3 regions of the Streptomyces sp. NPDC006174 genome follow, and region 1 is predicted to be linked to each of the others. Evidence: riboswitches for the same ligand, from Rfam matches in the RefSeq annotation. Region 1 holds a riboswitch; each other region holds the start of a gene.
The links. A riboswitch is a leader RNA that binds a small molecule or an ion and turns the genes downstream of it on or off. The one in region 1 is predicted to bind cobalamin.
Positions count from the first base shown of each region.

Region 2: linked by a shared signal. The riboswitch ahead of ABZ267_RS09415 (ABC transporter substrate-binding protein) and the one ahead of ABZ267_RS02685 (ribonucleoside-diphosphate reductase subunit alpha) in region 1 are both predicted to bind cobalamin.
Region 3: linked by a shared signal. The riboswitch ahead of metE (5-methyltetrahydropteroyltriglutamate--homocysteine S-methyltransferase) and the one ahead of ABZ267_RS02685 (ribonucleoside-diphosphate reductase subunit alpha) in region 1 are both predicted to bind cobalamin.

Region 1 is NZ_JBEXTJ010000001.1:585,086-588,929, forward strand. It holds gene ABZ267_RS02685 (ribonucleoside-diphosphate reductase subunit alpha) at 1-1,477, opposite strand, end outside; cobalamin riboswitch at 1,611-1,745, opposite strand; partial or broken gene ABZ267_RS02690 (GNAT family N-acetyltransferase) at 1,798-2,165, opposite strand; gene ABZ267_RS02695 (hypothetical protein) at 2,235-2,918, opposite strand; gene ABZ267_RS02700 (YbdD/YjiX family protein) at 3,051-3,254, opposite strand; gene ABZ267_RS02705 (carbon starvation CstA family protein) at 3,251-3,844, opposite strand, start outside.
Region 2 is NZ_JBEXTJ010000003.1:415,542-419,385, forward strand. It holds gene ABZ267_RS09410 (iron chelate uptake ABC transporter family permease subunit) at 1-886, opposite strand, end outside; partial or broken gene ABZ267_RS09415 (ABC transporter substrate-binding protein) at 916-1,743, opposite strand; cobalamin riboswitch at 1,804-1,989, opposite strand; gene ABZ267_RS09420 (beta-ketoacyl-[acyl-carrier-protein] synthase family protein) at 2,094-3,323, opposite strand; gene ABZ267_RS09425 (acyl carrier protein) at 3,320-3,601, opposite strand; gene ABZ267_RS09430 (acyl-CoA dehydrogenase) at 3,709-3,844, opposite strand, start outside.
Region 3 is NZ_JBEXTJ010000008.1:336,500-340,343, forward strand. It holds gene cobF (precorrin-6A synthase (deacetylating)) at 1-286, shown strand, start outside; gene ABZ267_RS20845 (VOC family protein) at 304-693, opposite strand; gene ABZ267_RS20850 (hypothetical protein) at 869-1,066, opposite strand; cobalamin riboswitch at 1,320-1,536, shown strand; gene metE (5-methyltetrahydropteroyltriglutamate--homocysteine S-methyltransferase) at 1,698-3,844, shown strand, end outside.

The DNA.
Region 1 (3,844 bases):
AGGTCACGGCCGTACGGACGGTGGAGTCCAGCCGCTCCCAGTCGATCGAGCCGTTCGCCACGAAGGCACCCAGGTTGACCGAGCCGAGGTTGCAGACGGCCGTCTCGCCGTCGTTGGTGACCTCCAGGATCTCCGTGCACAGGTTCGAGGAGTGCACGACCCGGCCCGGCTCGGCGGTCTGGTTCGCGGTCCGGTTGGAGGCGTCCTTGAACGTCATCCAGCCCTGGCCGGTCTGCGCGAGGGTCCGCATCATCCGGCCGTACAGCTCACGCGCCGGCATGGTCTTGCGGGCCAGGCCCTTGGCCTCGGCCGCGCGGTAGGCCGCGTCGAACTCGTCGCCCCACAGGTCGACCAGCTCGGGCACCTCGGCGGGCGAGAAGAGCGACCACTCGGTGTCCGCGTCGACGCGACGCATGAACTCGTCCGGGATCCAGTGCGCCAGGTTGAGGTTGTGCGTACGCCGCTGGTCCTCACCGGTGTTGTCGCGGAGCTCCAGGAACTCCTCGATGTCCGCGTGCCAGGTCTCCAGGTAGACCGCCGCCGCGCCCTTGCGCCGGCCACCCTGGTTCACCGCCGCCACGGAGGCGTCCAGCGTCTTGAGGAACGGCACGATGCCGTTGGAGTGCCCGTTGGTGCCGCGGATCAGCGAACCACGCGCGCGGATACGGGAGTAGGAGAGGCCGATGCCGCCGGCGTGCTTCGAGAGGCGCGCCACCTGGTGGTAGCGGTCGTAGATCGAGTCCAGCTCGTCCTTGGGCGAGTCCAGCAGGTAGCAGGAGGACATCTGCGGGTGCCGGGTGCCGGAGTTGAAGAGCGTGGGGGAGGAGGGGAGGTAGTCCAGCTTGCTCATCAGCCGGTAGAGCGCGGCGACCTCGTCCAGCGCCCGCACCGACGCGTCCTCGGCGAGGCCCGCGGCCACGCGCAGCATGAAGTGCTGCGGGGTCTCGATGACCTGACGGGTGAGCGGGTGGCGCAGCAGGTAGCGGCTGTGCAGCGTACGGAGACCGAAGTAGCCGAAGCGGTCGTCGGCACCGTCGGCCAGGGCCTGCTCGACGAGTTTGTCCAGCGCGGCCGCGTGGAGCGCCACGAACTCGGCGGTGCGGTCCGCGATCAGGCCCTCGCGGTGGCCGACGGCGACCGAGGAGGAGAAGGACGTGGCGCCCTGGCTCGCGGCCTCGTCGGCGATCGTACGGGTCAGCAGCCGGGCGGCGAGTCTGGAGTACGCCGGGTCCTCGGAGATCAGGCCCGCGGCGGCCTCGGTGGCCAGCGAGCGCAGCTCGGCCTCGTCGGAGCGGGCGTTGCGCCCGCGCAGCGCGGAGGCGGCGACCCGTCCGGGGTCGGTGTCGGGCAGATCGACGGTGAGGTCGGTGAGGGTCCGCAGCAGGGCGGTTCCGGGTCCGTCGTTCGTGCCGTGGCCGGACGTGGTGGAGGCGGCGGATTCGGTGGCTGAAACCGGATCGGCGGGCGCGATGGTCACTGGGCTTTCCCTCGCTCGGCTGGGGGCCGGCGGCGAGCGGGGAAACCGGGCAGCACGATGCCCTCAGGGCAGCACTGCTCACGGCGTCCACCGGCCCATCCGCGAGGCCCGGACGTCTGGCGTCCGGTTCGATCGAGCCGGACGCGCTGTCGACAGGTCTTCGGACTTCGGGTGTGCAAAGCACACTGATCACACCGTTGCGGGACAGTTCCGGATTCGCACCGGATTCCCCTGCGGCGACAGCGAGGTCGAGCATACATGTGGGGGCCGCTAGATGCTGCGGCCCCCACATGTTGTGTCGCGTCGGTTTGCTACGCCCCTCATGAGGCTGCCTCCGGCTCCAGCCGGAAGGCCATGAGGCGCAGGCCCGGCACCGGCTCCCCGTCCCGCTCAGGGGTCCGCGGAAGGCCGCGCCGACGGTAGATCCTATGGGCTGGGAGCATGGCGGGCCGCGTCGACAGCACCAGTCCGCGGACGCCTTCGGCGGACCGGGCCCGCTCGACGCACGCCCGTACGAGAGCCTCTCCCGCGCCCCGTCCGCGCCCCGCGCGGGCCACGGCCGGCATCCGGAACTCAGCCTCGTCCGACCGGAGATATCGCGCCACGGAGTGCCGGGAGCGGCGTACGTCACACCACCGAGCACCACGCCGTCCGCGTCGATCGCCACGAGCACCTCGGCCTCGGCCGCCCAAGGCTGAGACCCACGGCAATTGAATGGCGGCGTCGGCGGGTTCCGCCACTCCGATCGGCAGGTCCATCAGCCACTCGCTCCCACATCGTTGTTCGGGGCGCCGTCGCCCACCGGCGGCAGGTCGCCGCGCTCGACCGGCTGCTGTCCGGAGCCGTCCCCGGCGGGCGGCAGCACCCGGTCCAGCTCGTGGTCGTCGGCGCGGTGGGCGGCCCGCGCCGCCGACCGCAGCGTCGCCCGGTCCACCTGCTCGCGCGTCCCGCTCACCGTGATCACGAGGTCGCCCTGTTCCTGGGCGTACGCGTGGCCCGACTCCGTGGCGCGGTACCACTGTTCGCCGTCCCGCTCGCACGTCACCAGGGTCTCCTCGCCGCCGACGGGCGCGGAGCCGTCCGTACAGTCGGCCACGGCGTGCGGGCGGCGCTCCACCGACAGCTGGAGCATCCCGCCGTCCGGCGCGGTGTAGGAGCTGCCGAACCCGTCGTCACCGAGCACTCCGACCGACTGGCGCGCCAAGGCGTAGCCCGCGGCCTCGGTCACCCACACATGTTCCGCGACGAGCTGCGCGGCGCTCGCCCGCGCCTCCAGCTCCGCCCGGTCCGGCGCCGGTTCGGCCGAGGAGCTGCGGTCCGCCGGCGACTTCGAACCAGGCGCCGGCACGGTGCCGCAGCCCGTCACCGCCGCCAGGGCCAGGGCCAGTGGCACGGTCAGGAGGAGGGGCCGGAGCCGGGGCGACCGGGAGCGCGATGTCATGGGCACATCCTTTCGTACGGTCAGGGCTCCGCGCACCGGGATTCGAGCGCCGGCCGGGCTCGTCCACGGACGCCAGAAGGGGCCGCCGCGCCCCTGTGAGGGGTGCGGCGGCCCCGATCGGCCGACGGGTGGTCAGCAGCAGCGGAAGCCCTCGCGAGGGTCCGCCTCGCGGGCGTCGGTGCGGCTGCGTTCGAAGGCGCGGCGGGTCATCACCGGCGTGTCCGGATCGTGCGAGCGGGCGTGCGCCACATAGCGGTCGTACGTCGCCTCGCCGGTCACCTCACGGACGTACCAGCGGATCCGCCCGGCCACCCGCCGGACGTCCGCGAGGGTCATGTCCGGCTCCCCGTCGCCGCGGCCTCCTCCTTGCGCAGGCCGCCCTCGGGACCGACACCGGCGGCGGCCAGTTCGGCCTTCTCCTCCTTGGTGGCGATGAGCGAGGCCGGCGCGACGAACTTGGACTGGACGAACGGCGTCTCGTGGAGCTTGACGCTCTCCGGGTCGCGGATGGCCTTGTAGCAGACCCGGCCGGCGTCCACGAGCACCACGATGATGAGGAGCGCGAAGAGCGCGCAGAGCACTCCGTCGACGGTGGAGTTGGTGACGACGGTCCGCATGTCGTCCATGGACCTGGCCGGGGCCAGCACCTCGCCCGCGTCGATGCCCGCCTGGTACTTGTCGCGCTGCGCGAAGAAGCCGACCTTCACGTCCGGCGAGAAGATCTTCTGCCAGCTCGCGGTGAGGGTGACCGCCACGTCCCAGGCGAGCGGTACGGCGGTGACCCAGGCCCACTTCAGGCGGCCGGACTTGACCAGCAGCGTGGTGCAGACGGCCAGCGCGACGGCGGCCAGCAGCTGGTTGGCGATGCCGAAGAGCGGGAAGAGCTGGTTGATGCCGCCCAGCGGGTCGTGCACGCCGACCCAGAG
Region 2 (3,844 bases), on a different contig from region 1:
CCAGGCCGACGAAGCCGATCGCTCCGGCCGAGCTGACGAGGGCCGCGGTCAGCAGCGCGGTGGTGCAGAGCAGCACGATCCGGGTGCGGGCGACGTTCACGCCGAGCGCGGCGGCGGCGTCCTGCCCGAAGGCGAAGGCGTCGAGCGTACGGGCGTGGGCCAGGCAGATCACCAGGCAGAGGGCGAGAACGGCGGTGCAGAGCGCCACCTCGCCCCAGCCGACGCCGCTGAGCGAGCCGAGCAGCCAGAACAGCACTCCGCGGGTCTGCTCGGCGTCGGCGGAGGTCATCACGACGAACGAGGTCAGAGCGGAGAAGAGCTGCATCGCCGCGACACCGGAGAGCACCACCCGGTCGGTGGTGGAGCCGAGCGTGTGGCTGAGCAGCAGGACCAGCGCGAAGGAGCAGATGGCCCCGACGAACGCTCCGGCCGAGAGCGACACCGCTCCCCCGCCGACACCGAGGACGACCACCACGACCGCGCCGGGGGAGGCTCCGGAGGAGACGCCGAGGACGAAGGGGTCGGCGAGCGGGTTGCGCAGCAGCGACTGCGTCACCGTGCCGCACACCGCGAGCCCGGCACCGCACACGGCGGCGAGCAGCGTACGCGGCATGCGCAGGTTCCAGATGATGCCGTCCCGGATCGGGCTCAGCTCCGAGGCGCCGAAGCCGAGGTGGGAGGCGACGGCGGACCAGACGTCCGGGACGGAGATCCTGGCCGGCCCGATCGTGACGGCGACGGCTATGGAGAGCAGCAGGAGCAGGAGTCCGCCGGTCCAGATCAGCGCCTGGACCGGCGCGCCGACCCGCCGTACGTCAGTGGGCCGCTCCACCGTCAGGCTGTCGCTCACACCGCGAGCCTTCACCGTCGGATTCCCGCCGCTCACCCCGCGAGTCCGAAGTCGCGCAGCCCGGCGGCGACGGTCTCCCAGCTGATCTGGGGCCATTCGTCGTGGGTGTCGTCGAAGACGTTCTTCGCGCCGAGTTCCTTGGTGATGACACCGGGCGCGCCGCAGCAGCCGGCGAGGTAGGGAGCCTTGGAGTCGGAGAACCAGTAGAGGAGCGAGGTCTTCGAGGCGTCGATGCCGTCGGTGGCCTTCGCCGCCCGGGCCCGGAGCTTCTTCACCAGGGCGTCGTCGCGCTCGGGGACGCCGAACACCTGGGACAGTTCGCGGACTTCGGTGTAGACGCTGTCCATGGTGAGCGGTGCGGTACGGGCTCCGTCACCGCCGCCGCTGTTGTCCTTGCCGGTGCAGTCGGCAGGCGAGACGTAGGCGGGGACGCCGAGCTTCTCGAACTGTTCGCGCGGTGCGACGCCGCCCTTGGCGAGCGTGGAGGCGAAGGAGGCGGAGAGGAAGTCGGGCTCCTTGTCGAGGACCCTCTCCGAGGAGGGCCGGTTCTCCGAGATGCGCTCGACGCTCCTGTTGGCCTTCTCCAGGCCCTTCATCACCGGGTCGCTCCAGGTCGCGGTGCCCGCGAGCCGGTCGGCGAGGCCGAGCGAGAGGAGGATCTCCGTCGATTCCTGGTCGACCGGGACGGCCCGCTGAGGCGGCGCCTTCACGGTGATAGTGCGCCCGCAGTTCTTGAGGGTGAGCGGGAAGCCGTCGGCCTTGGCGCCGCCACCGCGGCCGCCGTCGTCGGCGGAGAAGGTGGTTCCGCTTCCGCCGCAGGCGGTGAGGAGGACGACGCCGGCCGCGAGGAGGACGGCGGTGCGTATCGGTGCGGGGGTGGCCTTGGACAGCACGGAGGACCTAGGTGTCTCCGGGCCCAGCCGCGGAGCCCGTCGTACGGTCCCGTGCCCCGGGTGCGGAGCGCGGGTGCCAGCAGGTCTTCGGACTCGGGTTCGTCCGGACGGAACGCCTTCCCGGAGAGCATGCGCTCCAGTGGCCGTGGCCCCGCCCGTCCCCCTCACCGCTGCGCGTCAGTTCCGGTCTCGCACCGGATTCCCTGACCCCGTCGCTGGGGTTCGACTGGCCCCGGCAAGCTATCACGGGTCTTCGTGCAGCTCAGAGCCGGTGCGGGACCGCTTCTTCGGTCGGGCCGGTGCGGCGCGGGATCGTCCCGCCGCACCGGCCCGGCAGCCGGCGGAGCGGCTTATGGAGCCTGGAGCGCGATCACCGCGTTCTGTCCGCCGAATCCGAAGGAGTGGCTGACGGCCCGTCGTACGGGCATCTCACGCGGGACCTTGGTGACGCAGTCGATGGCGAAGCCAGGATCCGGGGCGTCCAGGTTGGCGATCGGCGGGACGATGCCGTGCTGGAGTGTCAGGACGGTCAGTCCCGCCTCGATGGCTCCGGCCGCGCCCATGCAGTGGCCCAGTACGCCCTTGGGAGCGGTGACGGGCGGCCGGTGCGGGTAGGCCCTGCCGATGAGAGCGGCTTCCGTCGCGTCGTTCAGTGGAGTCGAGGTGCCGTGCGCGTTGACGTGGTCGACGTCCTCGGCGCGCCAGCCCGCGTCGGCCAGCGCCGTGTCGACGGCGGCCTCGGCGACCGCACCGGAAGGATGCGGAGAGGTCGGGTGGTGGGCGTCGGTCGTGGCGCCGGTGCCGGCGAGCAGCGCTCGGGGGGCCGCTCCTCTGGCACGGGCGTCCTCGGCCCGTTCCAGGACCATGATCGCGGCGCCTTCGCCCATGACGAGCCCGGCCCGGTCGGCGGCGAAGGGGCGGCAGAGGCGGGCGGGGTCCCCGTCCTCGTGCCGCAGCGCCGCCGCGCCCGAGCGGGCGAAGCCGGTCATGGCGACCGGGAAGACGATCGACTCGGTGGCTCCGGCGATCGCGATGTCGCACTGGCCGAGCGCCAGCATGTCGCGGGCCACGGAGAGTGCGGTCACACCGGAGGAGCAGGCCGTGCACGGGGCCAGGCTGGGGCCGGTGGCCTTCATCTGAATGGCGATCTCGGCCGCGGGCATGCTCGGGATGGTGAGCAGGATGCCCGACGGCGAGGTGGCCTCGGGGCCACGCCGCTCCAGCGCGACGGCCTGTTCGGTCAGTCCGGCGGAGCCTCCGCTGCTGGTGCCGACGACGACGGCGACGCGGCCGCCGTCCCAGTGGGCCGGGTCGAGCCCGGCGTCGGCCACCGCCTCCCGGGCGGCGAGGACGGCGAACTTGACGTACCGGCCCATCCGGAAGGCGGTCCGGCCGCCGACCGCCTCGTCGAGGTCGATGCCGGAGACCGTACAGGCGAAGTCGACGGCGCAGCCGTGCAGTTCGGGGACGGTGCGGGCGAAGGACTCGCCGCGGCAGACCCCGTCCCAGGTGGTGTCGGTGGTGTGGCCGGCCGGGGTGATCATCCCCAGGCCGGTGACGGCGATGGCGGGTCGGTTCATCGGGTGTTGCTCACCGGCACCGCACTGCCTGCCGCCTCGCCGCCGACGGCCGCGTCGATGAACACGGAGATGTCGGCCAGCGTGGCGTCCTTGTAGAGCTTCTCGGAGTCGGCGCTGACTCCGAGGGTCTCCTTGATGATGACGGCGAACTCGGCGACCGCCAGGGAGTCCATCTCCAGGCTGTCCATCGTGGACTCCGGCAGGACTTCGGCCGCGGGCACCTTGAACGTCTCGGTCAGCACCTCGGTGATCTTCGGGTGGACGGTCTGGCTCTTCACGGTGTTTCCTCTCATCGGGACTCAGGGGAGCTCGTCGGCGCCTCTGCCACGGCGGGCGGCGGTACGCACGGGCCCACCGCCGAAATAACTGGAGGACGATCCTCCGGTTACGCCCTGGGGCGAACCGATTCGTCTACGCTCACCTGCGGCTTCTCGAACCACCGGGAGAGCACCGACGTGGTTCCCCAGTACGCCAGCAGCACACCGCGCGTCCCGAGCGCCGCCACCTTCTCGCGCAGCGGC
Region 3 (3,844 bases), on a different contig from region 1:
CGAGGGGTTCCCGGACGACGACGGCGACATCGTGGTGATGCTCGACGGCCACGAGAGCTTCACCCATCTGACGGGCCGCGGCCTGTGGATCTACTGGGGCGCCTACATCGGCACCCCGGACGAACTCCTGGTCTCCGGACCGCTCGACGAGGTCGCCGAACGGATCAGCCGCGTGCGCGCCGAGGCCCGCGAACGGCACGGCTGGATCATGGACACGTACCTGCTCCGCCGGCGGCCGGAAAGCGCGGAACCCACGGAAAGCGCGGAAGGCACGGAGTCGCCGTAGGCCCCGGGTGGCGTGGATCAGTCGAGGTAATGGGCGCGTCCCTGGTCGTCCATGCCGACCGGCCCCTCAGGGATGACGCAGAACTCATTGCCCTCGGGGTCCGCCATGACCAGGAACCCGCTGTCGGCGTACTCCTCCAGCCGGCGTCCGCCGAGCGCCTCGATGCGCTGCTGTTCGGCGGCCGGATCGGGTGAGCTGATGTCGACGTGCACGCGGTTCTTGCCCGTCTTGAACTCACCCGTCCGCTGGACTCCCAGGGCCTGGCCGTTCTCGCGGCGCAGCCAGACGTACGGGCCGGTGCGGTCCACCACCGGCCTGCCGAGCAGCTCGGACCAGAACGCGGCCAGCAGCTCCGGGTCGGCGGCGTCGATGACGAGGGCGTTGATCTGTACGCGTACATCAGCCATGCCCCGATTCTCCCTCCGGCGGCGGACGGCCGACAACCGCCGACCGGCCCTCAGCTGTCGGGCCCCGGCCCGCGAGCGGGGGCCCGGACCGGTGAGCGGGTCACGTGACACAGGGCCGCGGGTCGCGTCGAGGCGCGGCGGCCGCCCGCGCCTCGTCGTCGGACCCGGTCGGAGGTCAGCTGCGGGACTCGTGCGCCCGGATCACGCCGAGCCCATGACCGAGGCTCGGGCACTCGGCGGTCAGGTCGTTGCCCCGCACCAGATAGTTGTGCACGCGCCCGTCGGTGGGCCGTTCGACGGCCCGGTACAGGGTGCCGTTCACCGTGATCGTCCAGTCGTCGCCGTCCTGGGCCCACCCGACTGTCTTCTTCATATGGCGCTTCCCTCACTCGTCGCCGCCGCGGGTCGGCGGCTGGGTATTGGCAAGAAGAACGGCCTGTGACGCTCTGTGGTTCCGGTTCGCCTACGCCATTCGGTTACATCTGCGTCACCATGCCCGCACGATCTGACCAGAAGTCAGCGAACCGGCGAAGAGGAGCCGAACCCGCCACCACTCGTTCGGAGTCCGTGTCTCATATCGCCGTCCGAAGAGTGAACAACGGTGTGCGCCCGGCGGCCATCCGCTTAGGGTGGCCGGTGCAGCTGGTTCGCCCTGTCCGCCAGACAGGGTGTCGTAAGAGGGAACCCGGTGGGAATCCGGGACTGCCCCGCAGCGGTGAGTGGGAACGACCGCCGTCATACGCACTGGGCCCGGCCGGGTCTGGGAAGCGACGGCCAGTAGGTGTCTGCCTCCGGCAGACGTGCCCGCGAGTCCGAAGACCTGCCCGTTGCCCGCACGCGACCGTTCGCGTGCGGAGTTCCCGGTGACCTCGTGGGCGGGTCGGCGTAACCGTCAGGCGGACGGACACGGGCAACGTGTCGTGCTTCCGCCCGATTTCGTCACCCCTTCGCGTCCGCGTTCCGTCCCGGGAACAGCTGGAGACATGCTCGCGAAGGAGAGTCACGTGACAGCGAAGCCCGCAGCCGCGGCAGCACGGGCCACCGTGTACGGCTACCCCCGCCAGGGTCGGAACCGTGAACTGAAGAAGGCCATCGAGGGCTACTGGAAGGGCCGCGTCGACGCGGACACTCTCCGGCGGACCGCCGCCGAACTGCGCAGGGGAACCTGGCAGCGGCTCGCCGAGGCCGGAGTCCACGAGGTGCCGACCGGTGATTTCTCGCACTACGACCACGTCCTGGACACCAGCGTCATGGTCGGCGCTGTCCCCGCGCGGCACCGCGAGGCGGTCCAGGCGGACGCCCTCGACGGCTACTTCGCCATGGCCCGCGGCACGCAGGACGTGGCGCCGCTGGAGATGACCAAGTGGTTCGACACCAACTACCACTACCTGGTACCCGAGTTGCGCCCGGACACGGTGTTCACCGCCGACTCCGCCAAGCAGGTCGCCGAGTTCAAGGAGGCCCTCGCGCTCGGCCACACCCCGCGCCCGGTCCTCGTCGGACCCGTCACCTACCTCCTGCTCGCCAAGGCGGCCCCCGGTGTCGCCGCCGACTTCGAGCCGCTGACCCTCCTGGACCGGCTGCTTCCCGTGTACGCCGAAGTCCTCGCCGACCTCCGGGCCGCCGGCGCCGAGTGGGTCCAGCTGGACGAGCCCGCGCTCGTCCAGGACCGCACCCCGGCCGAGCTGAACGCCGCCGCCCGCACCTACCGCGAGCTCGGTGGTCTCACCGACCGTTCCAAGCTGCTGGTCGCCTCCTACTTCGGACGGCTCGGCGAAGCGCTGCCGGTGCTCGCCAAGTCGCCGGTGGAGGGGCTCGCGCTGGACTTCACCGAGTCCGGCGCCGCGAACCTCGCCGACCTCGCGGCGGCCGGCGGACTGCCCGGCAAGCGCCTGGTCGCGGGCGTCGTCAACGGCCGCAACATCTGGATCAACGACTACGAGAAGTCGCTCGCCACCCTCGGCACGCTCCTCGGCCTCGCGGACCACGTCGACGTCTCCGCCTCCTCCTCCCTCCTCCACGTCCCGCTGGACGCCCGGGCCGAGCAGGACATCGACCCGGAGATCGCCCGCTGGCTCGCTTTCGCCCGGCAGAAGACCCAGGAGATCGCCGTCCTGGCGCGCGGTCTGTCCGCCGGCACCGAGGCCATCGCCGCCGAACTCGCCGCCAACCGGGCCGACCTGGCCTCCCGCACCGCCGCCGTCATCACCCGCGACCCGGCCGTCCGGGCCCGTACGGCGGCCATCACCGACGCCGACGGCCGCCGCTCCCAGCCGTACGCCGAGCGGACCCTCGCTCAGCGCGCGCACCTCGGTCTTCCGCTGCTGCCGACCACCACGATCGGATCGTTCCCGCAGACCACCGAACTGCGCACCGCCCGCGCCGACTTGCGAGCGGGCCGGATCGACGAGGCCGGCTACGAGGAGCGCATCAAGGACGAGATCCGCGAGGTCCTCTCCTTCCAGGAGAAGGCCGGGATCGATGTCCTGGTCCACGGTGAGCCCGAACGCAACGACATGGTGCAGTACTTCGCCGAGCAGCTCACCGGCTACCTCGCCACGCAGCACGGATGGGTCCAGTCGTACGGCACCCGCTACGTCCGGCCGCCGGTCCTCGCCGGGGACATCACGCGTCCCGAGCCGATGACGGTGCGCTGGACGGCGTACGCGCAGTCGCTGACCCAGCGGCCGGTCAAGGGCATGCTCACCGGGCCGGTCACCATGCTCGCCTGGTCCTTCGTCCGCGACGACCAGCCGCTCGGCGAGACCGCCCGCCAGATGGCGCTCGCACTGCGCGACGAGGTCGACGACCTGGAGGCGAACGGCACTTCGGTGATCCAGGTCGACGAGCCCGCGCTGCGTGAGACGCTGCCGCTGCGGGCCGCCGAGCACGCCGCGTACCTTCGGTGGGCGACGGAGTCCTTCCGGCTCGCCACCTCCGGCGTGCGGCCGGACACGCAGATCCACACGCACATGTGCTACGCGGAGTTCGGCGACATCGTCCAGGCCATCGACGACCTCGACGCCGACGTCATCAGCCTGGAGGCCGCCCGCTCGCACATGCAGGTCGCCCGCGAACTGGCCACCCACGGCTACCCGCGCGAGGCCGGACCCGGCGTCTACGACATCCACTCCCCGCGCATCCCGAGCAC